Regions from separate parts of the Paenarthrobacter sp. NPDC058040 genome, predicted to be linked through region 1. Evidence: predicted binding sites of a transcription regulator. Region 1 holds the regulator's gene; each other region holds the start of a gene.
What was found. Region 1 encodes HrcA, which represses chaperone genes, less so after heat shock. Its sites were predicted from a motif close to TTNGCACTCGNNNNNNNCGAGTGCNAA; they were not measured.
Positions count from the first base shown of each region.

Region 2: a site for HrcA is predicted at 2,909-2,935, ahead of groL (chaperonin GroEL). Genes of this name have one in related genera too.
Region 3: a site for HrcA is predicted at 2,579-2,605, ahead of groES (co-chaperone GroES). Genes of this name have one in related genera too.

Region 1 is NZ_JBHVRN010000008.1:176,475-181,470, reverse strand. It holds gene ACFVSJ_RS13140 (GerMN domain-containing protein) at 1-395, shown strand, start outside; gene ACFVSJ_RS13135 (16S rRNA (uracil(1498)-N(3))-methyltransferase) at 415-1,197, opposite strand; gene dnaJ (molecular chaperone DnaJ) at 1,200-2,330, opposite strand; gene hrcA (heat-inducible transcriptional repressor HrcA) at 2,382-3,389, opposite strand; gene ACFVSJ_RS13120 (DUF3097 domain-containing protein) at 3,609-4,460, shown strand; gene ACFVSJ_RS13115 (DUF4870 domain-containing protein) at 4,566-4,979, shown strand.
Region 2 is NZ_JBHVRN010000011.1:122,800-127,795, forward strand. It holds gene ACFVSJ_RS16560 (RNase H family protein) at 1-963, opposite strand, end outside; gene groL (chaperonin GroEL) at 1,106-2,731, opposite strand; gene ACFVSJ_RS16570 (cold-shock protein) at 3,029-3,232, opposite strand; gene ACFVSJ_RS16575 (LytR C-terminal domain-containing protein) at 3,389-4,009, opposite strand; gene ACFVSJ_RS16580 (DUF3263 domain-containing protein) at 4,059-4,394, opposite strand; gene ACFVSJ_RS16585 (uracil-DNA glycosylase) at 4,526-4,996, shown strand, end outside.
Region 3 is NZ_JBHVRN010000003.1:152,622-157,617, forward strand. It holds gene ACFVSJ_RS05265 (LuxR C-terminal-related transcriptional regulator) at 1-268, opposite strand, end outside; gene groL (chaperonin GroEL) at 440-2,053, opposite strand; gene groES (co-chaperone GroES) at 2,140-2,436, opposite strand; gene ACFVSJ_RS05280 (hypothetical protein) at 2,629-3,051, opposite strand; gene ACFVSJ_RS05285 (SAM-dependent methyltransferase) at 3,120-4,352, shown strand; gene ACFVSJ_RS05290 (shikimate 5-dehydrogenase) at 4,349-4,996, opposite strand, start outside.

The sequences.
Region 1 (4,996 bases):
TCATCCTGGTGGACGGCCACACCGACTTCATGGCCTTTGGCCAGGTGAAGCTGGGCCAGCCCATGGCCAGGGATGCCTCGATGGTGGCTCCCCTCTGGATCATTGATCCCCAGGAAGACACCACGCTGCCCTCGGGAACGGTCAAATTCAACGGCCGCAGCACCGACAGTTCCAAGCCTGTGAACTGGCAGATCCTGCAGGACAACGGCAACGGTGCCCGCACCAGCCTGCTGACCGGCCAAGTGAAATCCACCGGCGAGCCCGGCCAGTTCGGCGTATTTACCTTCAGCGCCACGTTGAAGCCCGGACGGTACGAGCTTCGGGTAACCCAGGTGGACAACGCCGGGCAGGCCGACGAGTCCACGCTGGACACCCGGCTCTTCAACGTCAACTGAAGGCCGGCAGACTACGGCGTCAGGCTTGCTGCCAGCGCCCCAGGACGTCGCTCGCCAGCACGACGGCGGCCGGTCCGGCCGTGGACGACCTCAGTACGTGATGGCCCAACAGTGCCGTCACCGCGCCGGCGTCGCTAAGACGCGTCACTTCGCGCGGCGAAATGCCGCCCTCCGGGCCGACGATCAACAGCACCTCGCGGGGTTCATTCGGGCCAGCACCCGCCAGTTGGGCGGAATTTTCCAGCACGGAGCGCAGACCGTTCTTTGCGTCCTCGTGCAGGACGACGGCCAGATCAGCCACCGTGGCTGCCTTCGCCAGTCCCGCGGAGTCGACGATGGGACGGACCTGGGGAATCCACGCCCGCCGGGCCTGCTTTGCCGCGGCGGTGACAACCGACTGCCACTTTGCATGTGCCTTGGCGGCACGGTCGCCCTTCCACCGCACGATGGAACGTTCGGCCTGCCACGGAATTACGGCGTCGATTCCGAGTTCCGTGGCAGTTTCGATGGCCAGCTCGTCACGGTCGCCTTTCGCCAGGGCCTGTACCAGGACCAGGCGAACGGAAGACTGTTCCTCGACCACCACGTCCGTCGCGGTCACTGAAAGGGACCCCGGGCCCGCGTCGGATACCTTGCCGCTGAGTCGGGTACCGGCTCCGTCCGCGAGGTCCACGTACTCGCCGACGGCCAATCGCTTCACTGTCACGGCGTGGCGGGCCTCCGGGCCCTCGAGGACGAACACGGATCCGGGCCCCAGGCCATCCAGGCTCCCGGCCGGGGTGAAGAAGACGGGGTTGCTCACCGCTACAGGTTACCGAGCTTGTCCCGCAGCTTGGCGAACATGCCACCGCTGGCCACGAGCTTGCCTTCCGTGAACTGCTCACCACGCAATTTGGCAAGTTGCCTCAAGAGGTCTTCCTGGGCAGCGTCCAGTTTGACGGGAGTTTCCACGTGCAGGTGGACCTTAAGGTCCCCTCGGCCGTAGCCCCGCAAATGGGTAACCCCCAAGCCGCGAAGCGTGATGATTTCGCCGGACTGCGTTCCAGCCTTGACGTCGATTTCCTGGGCGCCATCGAACGTCTCAAGCGTCAGCTCCGTTCCCAGGGCCGCCGCTGTCATCGGCACGCTCAGCGTGGCGTGGAGGTCGTCGCCTTCGCGGATGTACGTGGAATCGTTGTTGACGCGGATCTCAACGTACAGGTCGCCTGCAGGTCCGCCCGCGGGACCGGCTTCGCCCTGGCCGGACAACTGGATGCGGGTTCCCGTCGCGACGCCGGCAGGGACCTTGATGGTCAGGGAACGCCGGCTGCGGATGCGGCCCTGGCCGCTGCATTCGTTGCACGGGTCCTTGATGATGGTGCCGAAGCCTTCGCAGGAGCCACACGGTGCGGTGGTCATGACCTGGCCGAGGATGGAGCGCACAGCCCGTTGGACCTGGCCACTGCCGCCGCAGATGTCGCAGCGCTCAGGGTGGGTGCCGGGCCGGCAGCAGCTGCCATCACACGTGGGACAGACAACAGCGGTATCCACCTCAAGCTTCTTGTTGACGCCGAAGACTGCGTCCTTGAGATCGATGCGGACGCTGATGAGCGCGTCCTGGCCGCGCCGCACACGGGACGCCGGACCCGCGTGTCCCCCGCCGCCGCCGCCAAAGAACGTGTCGAAGATGTCCTGGAAGGCGAAACCCTGGCCGGAGTACCCGCCGCCGAAGCCATTGTCGGTACCGTTCTCGTTGCCAGTGGCGTCGTACACACGGCGTTTCTGCGGGTCGGACAACACTTCGTAAGCGTGCGTCACGGCCTTGAACTGCTCCGCGACATCCTCGCCCGGGTTGACATCCGGGTGCAGTTTTCGCGCCAACTTGCGGTACGCCTTTTTGATCTCTTCGCCGGTGGCTTCCGGGGAGACTCCCAAAACGTCATAGTGGCTGCTCAAAGTCAGTATCTCTTCCTTGTTGTACTGCGGTTCTTACGTCGGTGGCTGGCGTCAGCCGCCGAGAATACGGGAAAGGTAGCGGGCCACGGCCCGGACAGCGGCCATGGTGGTGGGATAGTCCATCCGGGTGGGGCCCAGGATGCCTACCTTGGCACCGGAGCCGTAGCCCGTCGCGACCACGGAGGCCTCGGACAAGCCGTCGTAAGGATTCTCCCGGCCGATGCTGACTGTGACCCCCCGGGGATCATCGCCCATGTCCGACAACAACCGAAGCATCACCACTTGTTCCTCGAGGGCTTCAAGTACCGGTCCGATGCTCAAGGGGAAGTCCACATTGGAACGGGCGAGGTTTGCCGTGCCCGCCATCAGGATGCGCTCTTCGCGGCTGGTATCGCTGAGCGACTGGAGTCCCCCGGCGAGGACCTGCGCCACGCCACGGACTTCCGGGGGGCACAGGGCCACAACGGACGGCAGCACCTGCGGCAGCAACTCCAGCGGAGACCCGGCGATGCTGCCAAGGAACCTCGCCCGCAGGGCCATCAACGCTTCATTCGTGACGTCCGAACCCGTGTCAAGCACCTTCTGTCCCACGCTGCCGGTGTCCGCAATCAGGACCACGAGGACCTGCTTGGGGGCAAGCAGGACAAACTCAACATGGCGGACCAAAGCGCGCTTGGAGTGCGGGTACTGCACGACGGCGACCTGGTTGGTCAGCTGCGACAGGAGCCTGACGGTCCGCTCCAGGATGTCGTCGAGATCGTCGGGGCCTTCAAGGAGCGAATGGATGGCGCGGCGTTCGGCGGCAGAGAGCGGCTTGACCTGCGAGATCCGGTCCACGAACAGCCTGTAGCCCTTGTCCGTGGGAATACGGCCCGCGCTGGTGTGCGGGGCGGCAATGAGGCCTTCCTCTTCAAGCACTGCCATGTCGTTCCTGATGGTGGCGCTTGATACGCCGAGGTGGTGCCGTTCCACCAATGCCTTGGAGCCGACAGGTTCCCGCGAGTGCACGTAGTCCTCGACGATGGCACGCAACACTTCCAGCTTGCGCGGTTCACTCATGTGCGACACCTCCTGTCGACGCTTCGGATCCCCGCTGGCAGGCGTGGGACGGACCCGGATTGACCATTGCTCTTAGCACTCAACATGCCCAAGTGCTAACAAGTCTAGTATGGGCCACCACGTTGCTAGCATTGAAAACGCCCGCGGATAACATCCAAGGCGGAGCCGGCAGCAACGGGTAGCCGGCCGACATTCCCAGCGCGAAGAGGTAGAGACTCCTTGGCTTTCGACACGTGGGGCCCGCAGGACCTCTCCGCTCCCGCCAAACAAAAGCTTCCGGAAGTGCCTGTCCAGCGCGGAATGGTCCTCGAAGACGTCCAATCGGGCTGGGTGGGCGAAGTCACCCGCGTCGAGAAATCGGGCGGAATGCACATCGTGTCCCTCGAAGACCGGCGTGGCAAGACCCGGTCCTTCCAGCTCGGCTTCGGCTTCCTGCTCGAAGGGCAGGCCGTACGGCTGCTGCCTCCCGCCGCCAAGGCCCCGGCAGGAGCAGTGCCCGCCGGCCGCACAGCGTCCGGTTCAGTCAGGGTCCAAGGCCAACGAGCGCAAGTGGCGAAAGCCAGCCGGATCTGGGTGGAAGGCAAACACGACGCCGAACTCGTCGAGAAAGTCTGGGGTGACGACCTTCGGGTGGAGGGCATCGTCGTCGAGCCCCTTCATGGCGTGGACGATCTCCGGGCGGCGATCGCAGCCTTCGGCCCGGGGCCGAAGCGCAAGCTGGGCATCCTGGTGGACCATCTGGTGGCCGGTTCAAAGGAATCCCGTATCGCAGCAGAAGCAATGCAGGTACCGGGGGCCGCCGGAAACGTGCTTATTGTCGGACACCCCTACGTGGACGTGTGGCAGGCAATCCGACCGAAAGTCCTTGGCATCGAACAGTGGCCGGACGTGCCCCGCGGCACGGACTGGAAGACGGGAATCCTCAGGGCGTTCGGCTGGCCACATGAAACGGCAGAGGACATCGGCCTGGGCTGGCAACGATTGCTGGGGGCCGTAAGGACCTACGCCGACCTGGAGGCTTCCCTGCTGGGGCGCGTGGAGGAAGTCATCGACTTTTTGACCGCCCCCTGAGGAGGGGACACCGGACCGTTTCGAGCGCTGATGGTCCCTGCAACGAGTCCGGACCCAGTATTCTGGGACAGCAACACCGCATTTTTACAGCAAAGGGAAGACACCGTGGCAGAGAACGCTCCAGAAGAACAGGGCCGGGCCGCAGGCCAGCCCCAGTACCATGGTGCACCTGCGAATGCACTGCCCCTGACCGCAAGCGAAGACCGGCAGTGGGCCACGCTGGCCCACTTTGGGGGAATCCTCGGCTGCCTTCCGTCCTTGCTGATCTACTTGATCTTCCGTGAGCGCGGGCCGTTCACGGCCCAGGAGTCCAAGGAAGCCCTGAATTTCACACTTCCGCCCACCATTGCGGCCGTCCTGGCGAACATCCTCGTCCTGCTGCCGGTTGTAGGCAACATCTTCGCGGTGATCGCAACGGCAATTTGGGTGGCGCTCACGTGTTTCTCGGTGTCCGCGGGCATCCGGGTCAACCACGGCCAACCGCACCGGTACCGTTTCAACCTCCGCTGGATCAAGTAGCCGCAGACGCGGCGGCC
Region 2 (4,996 bases), on a different contig from region 1:
GCGGAGGGCCGAGCCCGCGTGGGACAAGCTCCGGTAGTTCAAAAGGATGGTGTTCTCGCTGAGGCGGTCCGCACTGAGGAGTTCCAGCTCCACATGTTCACCGGGGTCTTCTTCCAGGGCCACCATCATCGCATCGCGGGTCCAGAACCTGCCTGACTGACCGATCTCGGCGAACTCGGGATGAAGCAGTACTCCGATCCTCCCGATATCGGCACGAACGTCGGGCCGGAGCAGTTCACGCTCCAAGGCCACCACCACTTCTTCGGCTGACAGCTCAGGAGTCGAAGCGTCCTCAAGTTCACTGAAGAGATCTGCCTGGCCGAAGATCCCCGACTCGCCAAACAGCGTGGGCTCGGAATGCAGGCGGGGGGCACGCTCCAGCTTTGAAGCGGGGAGCGGACTGGAGGGAGGCGCAGCGGTGACAGCTACCTGGTCGGCGGAAGCCCCTGCAGCGCTCGGGACGGGAACTGGAACGGGCTCTGCGGCAGTTCCAGCGACTCCCGAGAAACCAGGGCCGCTGGGGGCCGCTACGCCCTGCTGATAGGCAGTTGCCACGGCGCGGGCGCGTTCGTCCGCAGCTTCGTTGAGTTCGTGACCGGCATGGCCCTTCACCCACTCGAACGTGTATTTGCGGCCAACGATCGCCTGGTCGATGTCCTTCAGGAGGTCCACGTTGAGAACGGGTTTGCCGTCCGCCTTGCGCCAGCCTTTCCGCTTCCATCCGGGCATCCACTTGGTGACGCAATTGATGACGTACTGGCTGTCGCAGAGGATGCGCAGTTCCTCGTGGGGAATGTGGGCTGTGGAACGAAACAAGTCCAGCACAGCCATGAGCTCGCCCATGTTGTTGGTACCGTGAGGCCAACCTCCCGCGCGCCAACAGGAATCGTCAACATACCAGGCCCAACCGGCCGGCCCAGGATTACCGAGGGCAGAACCATCGGCGGCAGCAATAATCGTCATGCATTCAATCCTGCCAGACCCCACAGACACTGAACCCCGCCCCAGCACCCAACCCGCCCAACACAACCAAGAACGGCGGCCCCCACCAAAAGGTGAGGACCGCCGTCCTACGTGCTAAGCGTGATGCCGCAGTACAGGAGGCTTAGAAGCCGCCCATGCCGCCCATCTCGTCGCCACCGGCAGCCGGAGCGTTCTTCTCAGGCTTGTCGGCAACTACAGCCTCGGTGGTCAGGAACAGACCAGCGATGGAAGCAGCGTTCTGGAGAGCCGAACGGGTGACCTTTACGGGGTCGTTGACGCCGGCAGCCAGCAGGTCTTCGTAAACACCCGTTGCAGCGTTCAGGCCGTGGCCGGAAGGCAGGCCGCGGACCTTGTCGGCAACAACGCCCGGCTCGAGGCCGGCGTTGAAAGCGATCTGCTTCAGCGGAGCGTCGATGGCAACCTTGACGATGTTGGCGCCGGTTGCTTCGTCGTTCTCGAGGTTCAGGTTGGCGAATGCCTTGGCACCGGCCTGGATGAGGGCAACGCCACCACCGGCAACGATGCCTTCTTCAACGGCAGCCTTTGCGTTGCGGACAGCGTCCTCAATGCGGTGCTTGCGTTCCTTGAGCTCAACCTCGGTTGCGGCACCGGCCTTGATGACTGCAACGCCGCCGGCCAGCTTGGCCAAGCGCTCCTGCAGCTTCTCGCGGTCGTAGTCGGAGTCGGAGTTCTCGATCTCGGAGCGGATCTGGGCAACACGGCCGGCGATCTGCTCGGCGTCGCCGGCACCTTCAACAATGGTGGTCTCGTCCTTGGTCACAACAACCTTGCGGGCGGTGCCGAGGAGTTCCAGGCCAGCGTTCTCCAGCTTGAGGCCAACCTCTTCGGAGATGACCTGGCCGCCGGTGAGGATGGCGATGTCGGCGAGCTGTGCCTTGCGGCGGTCACCGAAGCCCGGAGCCTTGACGGCAACGGACTTGAAGGTGCCACGGATCTTGTTGACGATCAGCGTGGCAAGGGCCTCGCCTTCGATGTCTTCGGCGATGATCAGCAGCGGCTTGTTGGACTGCATGACCTTCTCCAGGACCGCAACGAGTTCCTTCACGTTGGAGATCTTGGAGTTGACGATCAGGATGTACGGGTCTTCGAGGACCGTTTCCTGGCGCTCAGCGTCGGTGACGAAGTAAGCGGAGATGTAACCCTTGTCGAAGCGCATGCCTTCGGTGAGTTCGAGCTCCAGGCCGAAGGTGTTGGATTCCTCGACCGTGATGACGCCTTCCTTGCCCACCTTGTCCAGGGCTTCAGCGATCAGGGCGCCGATTTCCTGGTCACCGGCAGAGATGGAAGCCGTAGCGGCGATCTCTTCCTTGGTTTCGATTTCCTTGGCGGAAGCAAGCAGTTCGCTGATGACAGCTTCAACTGCCTTTTCGATGCCGCGCTTCAGGGACAGCGGGTCGGCGCCGGCGGCAACGTTGCGCAGGCCTTCCTTGACCAGTGCCTGGGCGAGGACCGTAGCGGTGGTGGTACCGTCGCCAGCGACGTCGTCCGTCTTCTTGGCAACTTCCTTGACCAGCTCGGCGCCGATCTTCTCGTAAGGATCGTCCAGCTCGATCTCCTTGGCGATGGAAACACCATCGTTGGTGATCGTGGGGGCGCCCCACTTCTTTTCGAGGACGACGTTGCGTCCACGCGGGCCGAGGGTGACCTTGACGGCGTCAGCAAGGGTGTTCAGACCCCGCTCGAGGCCGCGGCGTGCCTCTTCATCAAATGCAATGATCTTGGCCATAACGGCGGTAGTCCTTTCGGGACAGTCGTTAAGAAGGTACCTGTCAGGTGGGATGCCCGCGACGGACGGTCCTTTGCTTGCGGCCTCTGTATGCCCCGCGCTCCAGACCTCACCCCACCAGGGTGTTTCTTGATCCCCCCGGCACCGACTACCTGCGGCGCCGTGAACGGACCGTAATTAGCAGTCAATGCGTGGGAGTGCTAAATCAATAATTAGCACTCGACCGTAGAGAGTGCAAGCAGAAGCGCCACCTTGCGCCTCAGACCAGGACGCTTTCAGCCGAGAGCTGACTTCACGTCAGGCCACGCGGACACTCTCCGCCTGCGGGCCTTTCAAGCCTTCGCCAAGTTCGAACTCAACGCGCTGGCCTTCTTCGAGGGCGCGGAAACCGTCCATCTGGATGGCCGACCAATGCACAAAGACGTCATCGCCGGAATCGTCCACCGTAATGAAGCCGTACCCTTTTTCGGCGTTGAACCATTTGACGGTTCCCAAAGCCATGATGCCCACACTTTCACAGTTGCCAAGACCGGTTGCCGGGATCTCCGTACCGGAATCAATCCACTGTAACCACAGTCACGCCCCCTGCGCTCCCGCCCGAAGGCGGGGCAGCATTTTTGTTATTGAGGCTTAACCGGGAGGGCTGGAAGGCCGGAATTACTGGTAGCCAGGTCCCACAACAACCACGAGCGGCTGCTGGACTTCGGGCGACTCGACCACGGATGTGATGCGCAGGAGGGCGGCAACCGCCTCGGCGTTGGCCTTCTGCGCCGGTGCGTTGTAGAAGACCACGGATGTCTGCTGCGGCAGCCCGCCCCAGTTCCCGACGGTGCCAAGCGTCCAACCGTCGCCCTGGACGATGCCGGCCACGCGGCTGGCGAGTCCCGCCGTCGCAGTACCGTTGTAGACGGCCACGGCCGTGGTCTTGTCCACGGGCGCGGCGGAAGGTGTGGCGGATGGCGATGCGGATGGCGATGCGGAGGGGGTCGGCTCACCCGAGGCAATGGGGGCACTGCCCGACTCGGACGGAGCTGCCGACGGCGACGCCTCACTCTGTTGCGGCGCGGGCGCAGAGGTGCTGGACGAGGCGACAGGAGCCACGAAACCGAGCCGCGGAAGGATCAGGAACGCAACCAGGCCCAGAACCAGGGCAACAGCTCCAACGGTCAGTACAGGCCACAAAGTGGGGCGGGCTGTCTCCGTGGAGTCCCGGTGCACGCCCTGCCGGGACCCGTTCTGCGGCACCCGGTCGAATTCATCCTTGGCAAATTTGGTCATGGTGAAGCGTTGTCCTTGCTGGTTGCTGCTGACAGATCAGCCTGGCGATTTACGCGTCCGACCCCAAGCGCCGCGCTGTCCGCGCGCGTTGGCGGGACGTACGTAGTCTACGCAGTCTCTTGACCAGCATGGGATCGTGAGCCAATGCGTCCTCGGTATCGATGAGGGCATTGAGGATCTGGTAGTAATGCGTGGCAGAGAGGTCGAAGAGTTCGCGGATGGCCTGTTCCTTGGCTCCCGCGTACTTCCACCATTGCCGTTCCAAGGCCAGCATTTGCTGGTCCCGCTCGCTTAACGGGGAGTCGCTGCGGACGCCGGCTGCAAGGTCCTCAAGGGCAAAGCCCGTTGCCTGCGGCGCCATCGGTTCCGGTGCTGGTTCGGCCACGGCACACTCCTTCGACGCTTGTTGGGGAAAATGTCCTACCCCTATGTTACGGGCGAATAACAAGGCTGTCATTCGCACGCGCGGCGTTAGCCCATTCGCACGCGCGGCGTTAGTCAAGGGACAATGGCGGAGTGACTGGCGAGGATGCACTCTTTGACCTTGAACCGAACGATACTGGCGACCAGGACTTCGCCGGATTGTTGGACAGGCCCCTGGAGGACCTCATGGCTCCCGACTGGGCCGATGCACTCCGCCCTGTGGAACCTCAACTACGCGATGCACTTCGCTTCGTCGCCGGCCAAGCCGGGCTGGGAACCCAGGTCCTTCCTGCGGCCCCCAATATTCTGCGGGCCTTCCAACGGCCACTGGCCGACGTCAAAGTCCTGCTGCTCGGCCAGGATCCGTACCCAACGCCGGGACACGCCGTCGGACTTTCCTTTGCCGTGTCCCGCGAAACCCGGCCCATCCCGCGGAGCCTGGCCAACATCTACCGCGAACTCCAGGACGATCTCGGCTTGCCGCCACGCGTCCACGGCGACCTCACGGCATGGGCAGACCAGGGCGTCCTGTTGCTCAACCGCGTCCTGAGCGTCGCGGCCGGC
Region 3 (4,996 bases), on a different contig from region 1:
CCATCAGGAACATCACCAGCCAGGCGGCGCAACGGGCAGCGCTGTCGGTGTCCCCCACGGTCAGGTACTCGCCATGGGCCCGGGTGAGATAGTCGACGCCTTCGCCGTTGAGCCCCAGCAGCATGGCAACCGAGGCAAGCAATTCCATGTCCTGGGGTGGCAGCCCGCCTTCAGACTCGGCTTGGACCAGGCACTCCAAAGCGTCGCTCCAGCGGCGTTCCGTGAATGCCGAGCGACCCAGATCCAGGGCGGTGACGGGTACTGTCATATCTCACTTTTCCGGCGGGAAGCGGCACTCTTGGCGAACCCAACGGGCCGCTTCAAGCGTCAGGGTACCGCCCGCCGTCGTACGCGGACAATAGCCGTTCCGTACCCCACCGCAGGCACAAAGAAACCCCGGCCACGCAGGGCGTGACCGGGGTTCCTTCGAGCAGGCAGCCTAGTGGCTGTGGCCTGCGTGTGCGTCTTCTTCCTCGGCCGGCTTCTCGGCAACCAGGGTCTCGGTGGTGAGAACCAAAGCAGCGATGGAAGCGGCGTTGCGGAGAGCGGAGCGGGTGACCTTGACGGGGTCGATCACGCCGGCGGCGATCAGGTCCTCGTATTCACCGGACTTGGCGTTGAAGCCGTGGTTGGCGTCCAGTTCGGAAACCTTGGAAACCACCACGTAGCCGTCGAAGCCTGCGTTCTGGGCGATCCAGCGCAGCGGCTGGGTCAGGGCACGGCGGACGATGCCAACAGCAGCAGCCGCGTCACCTTCCAGGGCCGTGACGGCCGGAGCCTCGTCCAGTGCCTTGAGAGCGTGGATGAGGGCGGAACCGCCGCCGGAAACGATGCCTTCTTCAAGGGCGGCACGCGTGGAGGACACAGCGTCCTCGATGCGGTGCTTCTTTTCCTTGAGCTCCACCTCAGTGGCCGCGCCAACCTTGATCACGCCGATCCCGCCGGCAAGCTTGGCCAGGCGTTCCTGCAGCTTCTCGCGGTCCCAGTCGGAATCCGTGCGGGTCAGTTCGGCGCGGAGCTGTGCAACGCGGTCAGCCACGTCCTGCTCGGTGCCGGCGCCGTCCACAATGGTGGTGTTGTCCTTGGTAACCGTGATGCGGCGTGCCGTACCCAGTACCTCGAGGCCAACGGTGTCCAGGCTCAGGCCGAGGTCCGGGGAAACAACCTGCGCACCGGTGAGGGTGGCGATGTCCTGGAGCATGGCCTTGCGGCGGTCGCCGAAGCCCGGTGCCTTGACGGCCACGACGTTGAGCGTGCCGCGGATGCGGTTGACGATCAGCGTGGAGAGGGCTTCGCCTTCAATGTCTTCGGCGATGATGAAGAGCGGCTTGGAAGCCTGCAGGGCCTTCTCCAGCAGCGGCAGGAAGTCCTGCAGCGAGGAGATCTTGCCCTGGTTGATCAGGATCAGCGCGTCTTCGAGGACGGCTTCCTGGCGCTCTGCGTCGGTGACGAAGTAGGGGGAAAGGTAGCCCTTGTCGAACTGCATGCCCTCGGTGAGGACCAGTTCGGTCTGCGTGGTGGAGGACTCTTCGATGGTGATGACACCATCCTTGCCTACCTTGCCGAAAGCCTCGGCCAGCAGTTCGCCAACCTCGTCGCTCTGGGCGGAGATCGCTGCGACGTTGGCAACCTGGGTGCCTTCGACTTCGCGGGCGTTCTCCAGGAGGCGGGCGGCGATGGCTTCAACGGAAACCTCGATGCCGCGCTTGATTTCGCCCGGAGCGGCGCCGGCTGCGACGTTGCGCAGGCCTTCCTTGACCAAGGCCTGTGCGAGCACGGTGGCCGTGGTGGTGCCGTCACCGGCAACATCGTTGGTCTTGGTGGCGACTTCCTTGGCCAGCTGTGCGCCAAGGTTCTCGTAGGGGTCGTCCAGCTCCACTTCGCGGGCGATGGTCACGCCGTCGTTGGTGATGGTGGGGGCGCCCCACTTCTTGTCCAGCACCACGTTGCGGCCGCGCGGGCCAAGGGTCACCTTGACGGTGTTGGCGAGCTTGTCGATACCGGCCTCGAGGGACCGGCGGGCAGCGTCGTTAAACGCAAGCTGCTTTGCCATGGTTGTGTCCTTTCAGAACGGAAAACCCGCACCACTGGCGGCTGGATGGTGTTCCAACGATGCCTGCGGTGCGGGGTTCCAGGAAGTTACTTGACGACGATCGCGAGGACGTCGCGGGCGGACAGCACGAGGTACTCGTTGCCACCGGTCTTGACTTCGGTTCCACCGTACTTGGAGTAGATGACGACGTCGCCAACAGCTACGTCCACCGGTACGCGGTTGCCGTTGTCATCGAAGCGGCCGGGGCCGATTGCAACAACTTCGCCTTCCTGCGGCTTCTCCTGTGCGGAGTCCGGAATGACCAGGCCGGAAGCCGTGGTCTGCTCTGCTTCGAGCGGGCGAACAACAATACGATCCTCAAGAGGCTTAATCGAGACCGACACTCGGATCTCTCCTTTTCATGAGCTGATTCATGGACTAAGAACAAGGGTGCCGAGGCGTGCAACCGTCGTCGCGGTGCCGGATGACGCTTGGCGTGGTTAGCACCCTCCCGGGGAGAGTGCTAACAAGACTCTATGTAAGGCGTTAGCACTCGGTCAAGGTGAGTGCCAGCATTTCGTCATGGGTGAACCTGGTTATTGGTCCCTGAGGTCGTCCAGGTCGTAGTCCTCGTCATCGCCATCCAGCGCCGCTGCTCCGCGGTTGAGGTACAGCGCGATCCCGGCAGCAACGGCCACGACGCCGGAAACCACCAGGCCGATGATTCCGCCTGCGCGGACTCCGCTGTACAACTCGCGGATGTCGCGGGCCTCGTCGGTGGCATCGTTGACGCTCTTGCCCGTCACCGAGTACGCGGCGGCGTTGAAGGAATCCAGGGCAAAAATGACAATGAGCAGACCGGCGCAGATCACGGCGATCACCACGCCGGCGATCAGGGCAGGCCGCGCATAGGTGGAAAGGGACCGGCCGGCGGAATGTCCATCGACTCCGGGCCGGACGGGCTGGTTATTGTCCGGGTTGTCGGCGTGGGAGGGCTGCGGAGCTGCGGTGTCTTCCATGAAATCAACCCTATCGGGCTGATCGGCCCGCTCTCATCCCGAGGCGCGAAAAGGTTAAGCTGGGTGCCATGCCCAACGCTCCCCAGGAACACCTCGCGCCCTTGCTGACCACCGAAGGATGGGAGCTGCTGGCCTCGCTGGGACCGTACCGGGAGGCCGACGCACTGGCGCTGAACGCGTCGCTGCGCAAGGCAGGACACTCCCCCGAACTCGTGGCCGCTGTCCTGACGCAGTCGCGACTGCGGACCAAGGCCGAGGCCAAGTTCGGCGAGTTTGCCCACCAGATGCTTTTCACCCAGGCGGGCCTCGAACAAGCCACCCGCCTCAACGTGGCCGCCCGGCATGCCGAGCGCTTCGTCAAAGCCGGGATCTCCCATGTGGCGGATCTCGGGTGTGGGCTCGGCGCCGATTCCCTCGCGTTGGCGTCCATGGATGTCAACGTCACCGCCGTGGAGATGGACGAAACCACGGCCGCCTGCGCCACCATCAACCTGATGCCGTTCCCGCATGCCACGGTGGTGCATTCGGATGCCACCACCGTGGATCTGGACGGCATGGACGGGGTATGGCTCGATCCCGCACGGCGCACCACATCCACTTCCGGGACCACAAGGATCTGGGACCCCGAGGCGTTCTCTCCTCCGTTGTCCTTCGTGGAGAACCTGGCTGCGACCGGGAGGGCCATTGGCGTCAAGATGGGCCCCGGAATGCCGCACGATTCCGTCCCTGCCAACTGCGAGGCCCAATGGGTATCGGTTGGTGGCGATGTCACCGAAGTGACCCTGTGGTTCAACGCCGTTGCCCGCCCAGGCGTCCGCCGCGCAGCATTGCTGATCGGCGCCCAGGGCGCTGCCGAAATCACCAGCGGCGAGGATTTCGACGGCGGTCCGGCCGCCGCCGTCGGGCCGGTTGAAGGGTTCCTGTACGAACCCGACGGTGCGGTGATCCGCGCCGGACTGGTTGCAGACGTCGCGGAAAGGCTCGGCGGCCATTTGGTGGACCAGCACATCGCCTACATTTGCGCCCCCGAGCTGCACGACACCCCGTTCGCCCGCGCCTACCGGGTCCTCGACGTGATGCCCTACAACATGAAGGCCCTCAAGGCATGGGTCAAGGAGAACGGCATCACCGTGCTGGACATCAAGAAGCGCGGTACCGCAGTGACCCCCGAGGAACTCCGGAAGCAACTCCTCCCCGCAAAGCCCTCGGGGAAGGCCGGCAAGCCGAAGACGGCGACCCTGGTGCTCACCAGGATCGGCGAGGAACGGGTGGTTGTAGTGGTAGAGCCGGTTACCGCCTAGGACTTTTCAGGCTCCGGGCGCCGCGAAAACTCCGAAGCTTCACGCACCTGCTCCGGCGTCGGGCGCACGCCCGTATACAGGACGAACTGTTCCTCCGCCTGGATCGATATGACCTCGGCTCCAGTGATCACAGGCTTGCCGGCGGCTCGGGCCGCGGCGATCAGCGGGGTTTCCGAAGGCAAAGCGACGACGTCGAAAACAACCTTCGCTGCAGCGATGGTGGCGTCGTCGAAGGACTGGGCAGTCTCATCGGCGCCGGCCATGCCCAGCGGAGTGACGTTGATGATGAGGTCCGCCGTGGCGCCATTGACGTCATCCCGCCACCTAAATCCGTAGAGGTCGGCCAGCGCCCGGCCGGTAGTCTCGTTCCGCGCCACGATGGTCACGGCTGCAAAGCCCGCATCCCGCAAAGCAGCGGCAACTGCCTTGGCCATTCCACCGGCCCCGCGCAAAAGCACGGTGTGCGTGGGAGGTACCTCGTGGTCCTTAAGGAGCCGGGCGATGGCGATGTAGTCGGTGTTGTACGCCGTCAGGACGCCGTGGTCATTGACGATGGTATTGACCGAATCGATGGCCTTCGCGGACGGGTCCATGACGTCCACCAGCGGAATGACGGCCTCCTTGTAGGGCATGGATACTGCTGC